One region of the Vibrio sp. QJM3NY_15 genome, then DNA from elsewhere that is predicted to be linked to it. Evidence: riboswitches for the same ligand, from Rfam matches in the RefSeq annotation. Region 1 holds a riboswitch; the other holds the start of a gene.

Evidence for each region. A riboswitch is a leader RNA that binds a small molecule or an ion and turns the genes downstream of it on or off. The one in region 1 is predicted to bind thiamine pyrophosphate.
Region 2: it holds a riboswitch for thiamine pyrophosphate, as region 1 does, so the genes downstream of both, thiD (bifunctional hydroxymethylpyrimidine kinase/phosphomethylpyrimidine kinase) here and thiB (thiamine ABC transporter substrate binding subunit) in region 1, are expected to answer to the same signal.

The regions. Positions count from the first base shown of each region.
Region 1 is NZ_CM173517.1:3,241,200-3,247,213, forward strand. Features, by position in the region: gene thiP (thiamine/thiamine pyrophosphate ABC transporter permease ThiP) at 1-1,315, opposite strand, end outside; gene thiB (thiamine ABC transporter substrate binding subunit) at 1,402-2,394, opposite strand; TPP riboswitch at 2,448-2,567, opposite strand; gene AC3CKG_RS14540 (flavin prenyltransferase UbiX) at 2,611-3,234, opposite strand; gene mpl (UDP-N-acetylmuramate:L-alanyl-gamma-D-glutamyl-meso-diaminopimelate ligase) at 3,268-4,629, opposite strand; gene fbp (class 1 fructose-bisphosphatase) at 4,900-5,910, shown strand; gene AC3CKG_RS14555 (gamma-glutamylcyclotransferase family protein) at 6,014-6,014, opposite strand, start outside.
Region 2 is NZ_CM173518.1:1,296,168-1,302,181, reverse strand. Features, by position in the region: gene AC3CKG_RS22120 (ABC transporter substrate-binding protein) at 1-717, opposite strand, end outside; gene AC3CKG_RS22115 (ABC transporter permease) at 837-1,652, opposite strand; gene AC3CKG_RS22110 (ABC transporter ATP-binding protein) at 1,645-2,403, opposite strand; gene thiD (bifunctional hydroxymethylpyrimidine kinase/phosphomethylpyrimidine kinase) at 2,393-3,286, opposite strand; TPP riboswitch at 3,383-3,494, opposite strand; gene AC3CKG_RS22100 (DMT family transporter) at 3,593-4,510, opposite strand; gene AC3CKG_RS22095 (helix-turn-helix domain-containing protein) at 4,584-5,324, opposite strand; gene AC3CKG_RS22090 (DUF2999 family protein) at 5,569-5,820, opposite strand; gene AC3CKG_RS22085 (YdcF family protein) at 5,951-6,014, opposite strand, start outside.

The sequences.
Region 1 (6,014 bases):
TCATCCCTAAGCTCGCGCACACATATTGATACTGCTGAGACAGGTGCAACATAGGTTGAGCCAAGGTTTTAATCACGTAAGGCAGCGCCATCAAACTGTTTACTGCAATCACAATAAAGAAAGCCAAGCTGAACACATCGGTAAATGAACGCAGCAATAAGAAAAGACCAGTACTGATGACTAGACCCGGCGTCACTAAGATAATAGTGCCAATCAGTTCGATTTTATCGGCTCGAAAATTCTTATTCTGCAAACGCCACGCACGACTGGTAAGCAGTATCGCAATACCAATAAAAACGGCGATAACACTGGCCAAAGAAGCGACACGAACTGAGGTCATTAACGCCGCCCAAAACGGTTCACTGCTGAGTACCGTCAATGCTTGTGAATTAATACCACTAAAGATAACCATGGCTAATGGCGGCAATACCAGCATTGAGACTACGATGATCCAAAAGCTATCCCAAGCCTTTGACCACCAGCTGTCCTTAACCAAATATTTCTCTTCCGACAGCTGGCTGGCTGTCACGGAGATAGGCTTAGACAGGCGCTGAATACTCACCGCTAACACACCACACAGTAGCATTTGCCATATTGCGAGTAACGCACCAGCCTGTAAGTCAAAGTCGAATTTAATCGCTTGATAGATGGCTAGTTCAATAGTGGTCGATTTCGGGCCGCCACCAAGAGCCATCACTGTCGCAAAGCTGGTAAAGCACAACATGAAAACTAAACCACAAACATGTGGTAATTGCTGCCTTAAACGCGGCCATTCAACCCATTTGAATTTATTCCAATGGCTCATCCCCAAATGCGCACACAGCTTGTGTTGCTCGGCAGGCACGGTATCCAAAGCTTGTAAAAGTAAACGGCTAGCATAAGGCAGATTAAAGAAGACATGCGCCAGCAAAATGCCATTCAAGCCATAAATCGAGAATGGTAATTCAATGTCGAAGTTAGCCAAAAATTTAGCTAACCAACCACTATTCCCATAAATCGCGAGCAAGCCAAAGACACCGACTAACACAGGCAGAACCAAAGTCGACGCGAACAGTCTTAACAACAAAGCTCGTCCAAAAAATTGCCTGCGACACAGAGCGTGAGCAACGGGTATAGCAAAGCCAACACTCAGCACAGTTGAGAGTATCGCTTGATAAAAACTGAATTTCGTTACATGCCAATAGTAAGGATCTGACCATACTTGGCTGATATCAAGAGAAGGGGCATTGCTAAGCAATGCCCCAACTGCTGAAACCACGAAGGCGGTAATGAGTATCGCAACCCAGATCCCGACCTTAGGTGTTTTCTTTATCATAAATAAATTATTTACCGTAAATGGCTCATTCCAAACATCACGAATAAGCCTTTTAATTACAGGACGCTCATTTTTTTAATAGTAAGTTAAAAAGTAAGTGCACTCTGCCATTCACGAATCCAAGGCTTGCGCTTAGCGGCAATTTCTTCAGGCGTAAAGCTCAGAGCTTTCTGCGGTACCGTTAACTGTTCGAACCCTTTTGGTAGTTCGATGTCAGTCACTGGGTACATCCAGTTGCCCGTTGGCATCGCTGATTGGAACTCGTCACTTAGAATAAACGCCATAAACTCATCAGCAAGTTTCTCGTTCTTGCTGCCTTTGACCTTAGCTGCCACTTCAACTTGAGTGTAATGACCTTCTTCAAAGCTTGCTGCTGCGTACTTAGAATCACTTTCTGCAATGATGTGGTAAGCCGGAGAAGTCGTGTAAGACAACACTAAATCCGACTCGCCTTCTAAGAACATAGAGTAAGCTTCAGACCAACCTTTAGTCACAGTAACCGTTTTCTGAGCGAGCTTCTTCCACGCGGCTGTCGCTTCATCACCGTAAACCGACTTCATCCATAGCATCATGCCTTGGCCTGGTGTTGATGTACGTGGATCTTGATAGATAACCTTGAGGTCATCACGCTGCTCAACCAATTCTTTCAAACTCTTAGGCGGGTTTGCTAATTTCTCTTTGTTATAGATAAACGCAAAGTAACCAAAATCATAAGGAACAAAGGTGCTGTCGTTCCAACCGTTAGGAAGTGTCACTGATGACGTATCAACACTGTGCTCAGCTAATAAGCCCGTCGCTTTCGCCTCAGCCATTAGATTGTTATCTAGGCCTAACACGATGTCTGCTTTGCTGTTACCACCTTCAAGACGCAAGCGGTTAAGAATAGACACGCCATCTTCTAGCGCGACAAAATTCACATCACAGCCACACTTTTCTTCAAATGCTTTTTCAACGACAGGACGAGGGCCCCAATCCGCAGCAAAAGAATCATAGGTATATACAGTTAGAGTATTGTCTGCAGCAACGGCAGAAAAAGAGATGGCTGTAGTAACAGCAAGGGTTGTTAATGTGAATTTCACTGGACGCTCTCCATGGTCTGAGCGGCACAGGTTTGAGGGAGGAGAACGGTAGAAGTTGTTCCTAACTCAATTCCTACGCCAGCATTATCTGGTTCAGGTTTACGGGTCCCAAGCACTTGCTTGATCTCAGCTCGCATTCATTATTTGAATGGTTAGCTCCCCGATGAGTGTTCAGAATTGTAATTCGAATTTTAACAATAAGCTATCAAGTTTGGATCAATTACGTTGATCGTAACCCCAACGTGGCACTAAACCTTGCTCAATACCAAGATGATCCAAAATACGCGCCACCATAAAATCGACCAGATCTTCGATCGACTTAGGTTGGTGATAAAAACCCGGAGCCGCAGGCATGATCGTTACGCCCATGGTCGAGAGTTTGTGCATGTTCTCTAGATGCAGCGTAGAAAATGGCGTCTCACGAACCACCAACAGCAGCTGGCCTCGCTCTTTCATAACCACATCAGCAGCTCGCTCAATCAGGTTATCTGATAGACCATGAGCAATTGAAGCTAAGCTTCCCGCAGAACATGGACACACCACCATCTGCTTCGGTGCTGCAGAACCAGAGGCAACCGGTGAGAACCAGTCATCTTTGCCACACACCACCAGCTTTTCTGGGTCGCAACCTAAATGCTTAACCAAAGCTTGTTTCGCAGCATCTGGCCCAGCAGGTAACTTAAGTTCATGCTCAGTCGCCAACACCACTCGCGCTGCCGACGATATCAGCAAATAGACCTGATAATCTGCCGCCAATAGGCATTCAAGTAAACGCAGTCCGTAAGGCGCACCAGATGCGCCTGTGAAAGCGAGGGTTATAGCTTTATCGTGTTTTGTCATGTTCTCAATTACTTCAAATTATAGGGTCTTGGATCAGTTAGCCCTGAGTGCCAACGCATCCAACAGTTTCTGGTGAATACCACCAAAGCCACCGTTACTCATTACCAAGATTTGGTCGCCCGCTTGTGCCTCTGAGACAATTTTAGCAACGAATACGTCCATGTCATCACTCACGTGTGCGGGTTGATGGCACGCATCGGCCACGTCTTGTACAGACCAATCAATGTTATCCGGTTGGAATAAGTAGGTAGAATCCGCCTGCTTGAGCGAATCAGCCAAGGTTTCTTTGTGCACACCACGCTTCATGGTGGCAGAACGAGGCTCTAAAACGGCAATGATTTTCTTTGTGTCGACCTTATTACGTAAGCCACCCAGCGTAAGTTCAATCGCTGTAGGGTGATGAGCAAAATCGTCATAGACAGAAACACCTGCCACTTCGCCTTTAAACTCTAAGCGACGCTTGGTATTAATGAACGTCGCCAGTGATTCGCACCCTAAATCGGGGGTGACACCCACATGCCTTGCCGCCGCAATCGCCATCAAAGCATTGTTGACGTTATGATCGCCAACCAAATCCCAGTCTACGGTTCCAACACATTCGCCTTGGAGGTACACCTCAAATTTAGAGCCGTCTTTAACCAGTTTCTTGGCATCCCAATCACCGAGTTCACCACTCGACTCAGTTTCACTCCAGCAGCCACGAGATAACACATCTTGGATCGCGGTATCTTGCTTCGGTGAGAAAATACGACCATTACTTGGCACAGTGCGAACCAAATGATGGAACTGTCGCTTGATCGCTTCAAGATCGTCAAAGATATCCGCATGATCAAATTCGAGATTATTCATCACTAACGTTCTTGGGTGGTAATGAACAAACTTAGACCGCTTATCAAAAAAAGCACTGTCGTATTCGTCGGCTTCAACCACAAAGAACATGCTTTCACCAAGACGAGCAGAGATACCAAAATTACCCAGCACACCGCCGACAAGAAAGCCCGGTGCATAACCGCAGTCTTCAAGGATCCAAGCCAGCATGCTCGATGTTGTTGTCTTGCCATGCGTTCCCGATACCGCCAGAACCCAACGGTCATGCAACAAGAACTCTTGCAACCACTGCGGCCCTGAAGTGTATCTAAGGTTGTTATCCAATACATACTCAACACACGGGTTACCACGGCTCATCGCATTGCCAATGACTACTAAGTCAGGTCTTGGTTCTAATTGGCTCGGGTCGAACCCTTCAATAATCTCAATCCCCTGAGACTCCAACAAGGTACTCATTGGAGGATAAACATTCGCGTCACTACCAGTAACCTTGTGACCTAATTGACGAGCCAATACCGCAGCACCACCCATGAAGGTGCCACAAATTCCTAAGATATGAATATGCATATATTGCTTCCAAACGCTTGGCTAAATGAGCCATGTCTAAATCAAACTACTTGCACTCATTATCATTAAATGGCGATTAAAAGCGAGCCACAATGCAAAACAAATTTAGTCGACATAGTAAGTGAGATCTGTGTCGCTTAGTTCATTACCATTAAAAAGATCTAACCTTTAGAATTTAGGTAAGCGTCTAGATGAATAAAGCCCATATAAGAGGCTAATTCTACAGTGCTCAAATCCCCCCTAATATTCAGAGAAGTTTAAGGAAATAACATGTCTGAGATGCGCACCCTTGGTGAATTCATTGTTGCAAAACAAAATGATTTCCCCCATGCAAGCGGTGATCTATCATCCCTTTTGTCATCAATTCGTCTTGCTGCGAAAATTGTTAACCGCGAAATTAACAAAGCAGGTCTTGTCGACATTACTGGCGCTGTTGGTACAGACAACGTTCAAGGTGAAGAGCAACAAAAGCTAGACCTATACGCGAACGACAAGTTTAAAGCTGCACTTGAAGCCCGAGACCAAGTTTGTGGTGTTGCGAGTGAAGAAGAAGACGAAGCCGTTGCCTTCAATAAAGAGCTCAACAAAAACGCAAAATACGTCGTGCTGATGGATCCACTTGATGGTTCTTCAAACATCGATGTGAATGTATCGGTTGGTACAATCTTCTCTATCTACCGTCGAGTATCACCGATTGGTACTCCGCCAACACAAGAAGATTTCCTACAACCTGGGCACAAGCAAGTTGCCGCGGGTTACGTAATTTACGGTTCTTCAACCATGCTTGTTTACACAACAGGTGCTGGTGTAAATGGTTTCACCTATGACCCATCACTGGGTACCTTCTGTCTATCTCATGAAAACATGATGATCCCTGATGAAGGCAAGATCTACTCGATCAACGAAGGTAACTACTTCCGCTTCCCAACGGGTGTTAAAAAGTACATCAAGTACTGCCAAGAAGATGAACCGAGTGACAACCGCCCTTATACTTCTCGTTACATTGGTTCTCTAGTATCAGATTTCCACCGTAACCTGCTAAAAGGCGGCATCTACTTATACCCAAGTACACAAAGCCACCCTCAAGGTAAGTTGCGTTTGCTTTATGAGTGCAACCCAATTGCTTTCCTTATGGAACAGGCTGGTGGTATCGCTTCAGACGGTGTTCAACGTATCATGGATATCAAACCAACAGAGTTACACCAACGTGTACCTTTCTTTGTTGGCTCAACAGACATGGTTCGCAAAGTAGAAGAGTTTCTTGAACTTAACCAAGACTAATCCTCTCGTTTATTTCTCAAAATAACGTCATTAAAAAAGCCAGCATTCACATGCTGGCTTTTTGTTTATTCGGTTATCGAGTATCGACTCTGTGATGTATTCAT
Region 2 (6,014 bases), on a different replicon from region 1:
TTGCTCAAGTGCTTTGTTGAACGCTTTGATTGCTTCGTCGTCGTGTTTCTTTGCGTTCGCAACAAAGATAAGCTCGTCGTAAGCGGGTACGCCGTGCTCTTCTGGGAAGAATGCTTTCGCTTTAAAACCTTCAAGGGCTAACTGGTTGGTTTCGAAGTTACGTAAGCCACCCCAGATTGCATCTACCTTGCCTGATGCCAATGAAGATGAAAGTGCCCAACCGACATTGATGGTTTGCACGTCTGTAAACGCAACATTTTCTTGAGCTAGCATGGTGCCGATGGTTGCTTCTTCGTTACCCGCAATCGCAATACCGATCTTTTTGCCTTTCAGATCCGCTAGTGAATCGTTCTTGCCATTATCTAAAACCATCAACGTATTCAGTGGCGTTGCGATAAGAGTAGATGCACGAACGAGAGGCAAACCTGCCGCTACATCCATGGTTAAACTTGGTTGGTAAGTTACCGCTAAATCGACTTTACCGGCAGCAACCAATTTTGCTGGTGTGCTTGGGTCAGCTGGCTCTTGGATTTCCACCTCTAGGCCTTGGTCAGCAAAGTAGCCACGCTCTTGAGCAATCACAATTGGGCCGTGGTTAGGGTTCACAAACCAATCCAACATCAATGTCAGTTTCTTTTGTTCAGAATCCGCCAATGCATGACCTGAAACTAGCGAAGCAAGCAGTGCCACTGCACCTACCAATTTGGTATTTTTCATAGTTAACCTTTCCTTTTGAATATTATTATTGTGTGTATCGATCTAATTTTTAACTAGGTTTGTTTAGATAAATAGCCTTGAGCGAAGCTTTATTAAACAAAGAGTTATCGAGCTAACCATCACTGGTTCTCCCAAGGGATAGCTTTTTTGAGTAATTTGTCTGTGATGAAGTAGAGCGAGATGGACAGCACCGCCAAGATGAATAAGGCCGCAAACATCTCATCGATAATCATGCGTGCGTTAGCTTGCAGCATTAGGTAACCCAGCCCTTCACTCGAACCCACCCACTCGCCGACGACTGCGCCAATTGGAGCAATAACCACAGCGACACGAATGCCAGACGCCAAAGTTGGCAGCGCAGCAGGCAGTTGGATATAACGGAGCAATTGCCATTTCGAGGCACCCATGGTCTTAGCAAGATCAAGATAACCCGTCGGAGTATTTCGCAGACCGTCGTAACAACAAGTGGTCACGGGGAAGAAGATAATGATCGCCGCCATGACGACCTTTGACGCGATGCCATAACCCAGCCACAACATCAACACTGGTGCGATCGCAAACACAGGGATGGCTTGGCTAGCAATTAAGATAGGCAACAACCAACGTTTCAGCGGCTCGAACATCAACATCTGTAGGGCGAAAAACAGCCCCATGGATAAACCGAGCAATAGACCAAGTAAGATCTCCTGCGCAGTCACCCAAGTGTGTTTGAGTAGCACATCGTAACGTTCAGTAAGTTTTAAAAAGACTTCTGCAGGCGCAGGCAGAATGAAGCTAGGCATCTCAAAGATAACCACCACCATTTGCCATAAACCAAGAATCACAGCACTGCTGATAACCAAGCGCATGACGGGATTCATCTGACGAGGATGTGTTGTGCTAGCTTGCGCGTTAGTTGAACGAGTCACAGCTTCACTTCGCGTTAGATCATTCATAATCACGCTCCAACTGATCTAAGATCGCTTGTTGTAACTCAGCACATTCACCGTCTAACACTCTTGGTGTCGCTGTATTAGGCACAGACAGTGACTGTGCACTCGCCGGTGTGCCTTGCAACACATACAAGTTATCTGCCAAACGCACCGCTTCTTGTGGATCATGAGTAATCAACACAACGGTTTTATCTCTTAACAATTCACACGCTAAACTTTGCAGCTTGTGTCTTGTTACCGCATCCAGCGCAGAGAAAGGCTCATCCATCAGCACCACTGGCTTGTCTTGCATTAAGGTGCGAGCCAAAGCAACACGCTGACGCATACCGCCAGACAATTGATCCGGCATCGCATTCGCATAATCGACCAAGCCAACCGCAGCGAGCAACTCTAGTGCTTGATTGGTTTGCTGTGCTTTATCAGAAGCTGGATTTTGAAAGCGATGACTCAGGCATACATTGTCGATAACCGACAGCCATGGCAGTAACAAATCCTGCTGCGCCATGTAAGCGATGCGATCCGTTAAAGGCAGTTCATCAGAGGTTACCAATGTGCCCTGCCACTCCACCTTGTCGTCCAACAAGCCTGCCAGATAACGCAATACCGTGGTTTTCCCGCAGCCACTTCTACCCAACAATACCGTCCACTTACCTGCGTTTAAGCTAAGCGACAATCCCGATAAGGTTGCGTGCTCGCTGTCGTTATAACGTAAGGAGGCATTGCTGAGTTGAACGCCAACCGTATTAACGGACATTGCCGTGTCCAGCGAAGAAGTGATTTACAGGGCCATGACCTTGACCTACTTGAAGTTCGTCAGCATGGGCAATCGCGCGCGAAATGTATTGTTTGCCTAGGTCAACTGCCTCTGAAAGCGTGTTGCCTTGAGCCAAGAAAGAAGCAATGGCAGAAGAGAGCGTACAGCCCGTGCCATGGGTGTTTCTGGTAGGAAAGCGCTTCGCGCTAATCAAAGCAGATGTGGTTGGCAGAATCAGTAAGTCGTTACTGTTCTCATCCTTCTCTAAGTGACCGCCTTTTAGCAGGACAGCTTTAGCACCTAGTGCGCGTAAGTCTTCAATCATGCCCTGCATTTCGGCTTCGCTTTCAGGTACCGCTTTGCCTGTAAGTGCAGCGCCTTCTGGCAAGTTAGGGGTGATGATGTCTGCCAGCGGAATTAATTCTTGTTTCAGCGTCGTAATTGCTGAGTTTTCTAACAGCAGATCACCACTTGTCGCGACCATGACAGGGTCAATCACTAAGTGTTTAGGTTGGTACTTCTTAATTTTGTCTGCAACGACTTTGATGATTTGCGAATCCGCCAACATGCCGACTTTTACTGCCACAATATTGAGATCAGTAAAAACCGCATCTAACTGGCTAGCGACATGGTCGAGTGGAATAGGAAAAATTGCTGACACGCCTTGCGTGTTCTGGGAAGTGATAGCGGTAATCACAGAACAAGCAAAACTACCGGTAGCAGACATGGCTTTAATATCAGCTTGGATACCGGCACCGCCGCCACTGTCAGAACCCGCGATGGTTAAAACAATCGGAGTATTCGTGCGAATCGTGTCTTCAGCAGAGTGCTGCTGTGTTGAGGATTTTGGAGTTGAGGCTTTTGAAATAGAACTGTGTGTCATTGTCGCTCCTACTATCTTACAAGACGTAGGAGAACGAACACTGATCGAAGGAGAAGTCGCATTAGGCTCATGAAAGCTTTCATGGGTGCAGACGTAGATCGAGTGCTTATAGTTCCCTACGCCAGTGTTAACTGAATCAGGTTCAACGGGTCTCGATTAACGATCTCAGCAAACACCAAATAAGGTATGTGCCCCCCGACTATTGATAGCGATAGTAACAGCACTCTCACAACTGAGATACTGATTTTATTCAATTATAAGAATTACACATGAAAAAATTTCAATTAGGCAAAACAAAACAAATACTTATAACGTTCCTTTAGATGGCTTCGACTGTATAAACAAGCACAGCACAATCAGAGACATACCTAACCAGCCTGTAAAAGGAATCAGCTCACCGACAACACAAACGGCAAGCACCGCTGCGACTACTGGTTCAAACAAGGTCAGCAGATTGGCACTGCTCGCAGTGACGTGACGTAAACCAAAACTGAACGCGATATAACCCAAGCATTGTGGAATCAGCGTAAGATAACTGATGACTAATACGTTGGTCTGTGAGGAAAACAGGTTATCACCAGTAAACCAGAGCGTTGGCAGCAACAGCATCGCACCGAGGCCAAAAATACTGCCCATCGCCGCTTGTGACTTAATCCCTTTATCGATCAGTGCTTTGGTCGCCCAAGAATAAATGGCGTAACACAACCCAGCGACCAGACCTAAGCCAATACCTAACAGCTTGAGATCATCACCGGATTCATTCGCCGATGAAGATTCTGAAAACACCAACAGCCCAATACCTACCACACCAATCGCAAAGCTAGTAAGCCAACGTTTGTTGATATTATTCTTTTTGCTAATCAGACACTCTAATAGTGCCGAAAAGAAAGGTGCGGTAGCAATCGAAACCACGGTACCAATCGCCACACCTGATAATTTCATTGAGGAATAGAAAGCTAAAGGATAGACCGCCAAAGCCAAAGCGCTCACTGCCAACAGCTTCTTGTTCTGCAAAAGTTTGTCGAAAGCGAATAGGATTTTTCGATACGCCAAGCCCGCTTGCATTAGGCCACCGACCCCCATAGAGAAAGCACCAATCGCTAATGGGCTGAGATCAGGCGCAAAACTTGCGGCGGTGCCTGTCGTGCCCCATAAAATAGAAGCAAACAAGATGGCCAAAGTGCCCGTTTGGAATTCGTTAACGCGATTGATGGCAAGATTCATATCTATTATCCAATTTTCAGTTGTGAAATAGATAATAGTGAAGATTGATATAAGTTAGTTTGCTAAAAGGACGCTATTGTTGTTTCGAAAGACTGTCTTTCATTGAGCCTAGAAACGTCCTTGGGGACATCCCAAAGTGCTGAGAGAAGCGACGACTGAAAGCAGACACATCACTATAGCCCACATTTTCAGCAATCAATTGAACCGGTAAATCGGTATGAGTTAACAAGGCTTGAGCTTTCTCCATACGATATCGAGTGATGTATTTAAGCGCACTGATATCCAAGCACTCTTTGAAGCGTTTTTTGAATTGAGTAGAACTCAAACAGGCCGTTTCTGCAAGTTGTGGAATAGAGAGAGGTTGGGCGTAATTATCCGCTATCAGCCTTTGTACCGCACGGATTCTTGGGTCGATGCTCTTGCTGACTTGTTGTTGCTCTAACAGCAATGAAAACACATCCAAAACTGATGACTCAATGCCACTATCGACCTGATATTCCAGCTGCTTTTCAACAAACAGCAAGAAGCTCATTAAAGGTGGCGTGATCGTGAAAACCGAGAGCTCATGCTCTAACAAGTGCTGCGGCAACTCTGCCATATCTGCGACAATAAACCGCGCTGCTTCATCCGCCTTAAACGCATGCGCTGTGGTTACCGGAATCACCACACATTCGCCCACGGCCACTTTGCCAACATACCCCACCATTTCGATATTAATACTGCCTTGGATCGGCAATACCAATTGATGATGGTCCTCATGAGCATGGGTATTAAATTGCTTGGTGTAAGATCGAATGCTTAAGCTAGATTTCATGATCAACGCCTGAGTAGATCGGTTTAGAACGAGTTAAAACACGAAAGTACATGATTTGAACAAGTGAGTCACATCGGGTTGGCATTTGTTAGTACCCTAACCCATTCTAATGGCGATCAAAAAAGCCGCTCAAGCATCAATCACAATGCTCAAACGGCTTTTTATTAGAGTCTAATTAGCGCTGCCAAGAACCGTTAGCCAAACCGGCTATCGCTCATGAGCTCAATCGCTAGATCACACTCACTTATTTTTGAAGTTGCTCTTTAGCGGCTTCAACCTTAGAAAAATCTAGGCCAAGCTCTTCAACTGCTTCTTTGATTAGCGCAGGGTTTTGCATTACCTGACCCATCAGCATTTGAAGCTTATCTTGTGGTAAACCAAGTTGGCTGATTGTCGCCATTGCTGCAAGAGGGTTCTCGGTCAACGTTTTGAATATCTCGCTGATCTGCTCGTCGCTAATATTGTTCTCTTTCAACATCGCTAAAATCGGGTTCATTTTTTTGCCTTTGAAACACTAAATTAAGTAGGAGCACAGCATACCATCTAGCTGTGCTCGATTGTACTAGCAAGTGAAGCTTTGGTTTAACACGAACTGTGCTTTTCCCAAACGCAAATAATGCTTGGGCTTAGCGAGACTCTAGTGGGTAAGAGCGGTAGCTCCACATACCATACGTTCTCAGTGCGTCACGG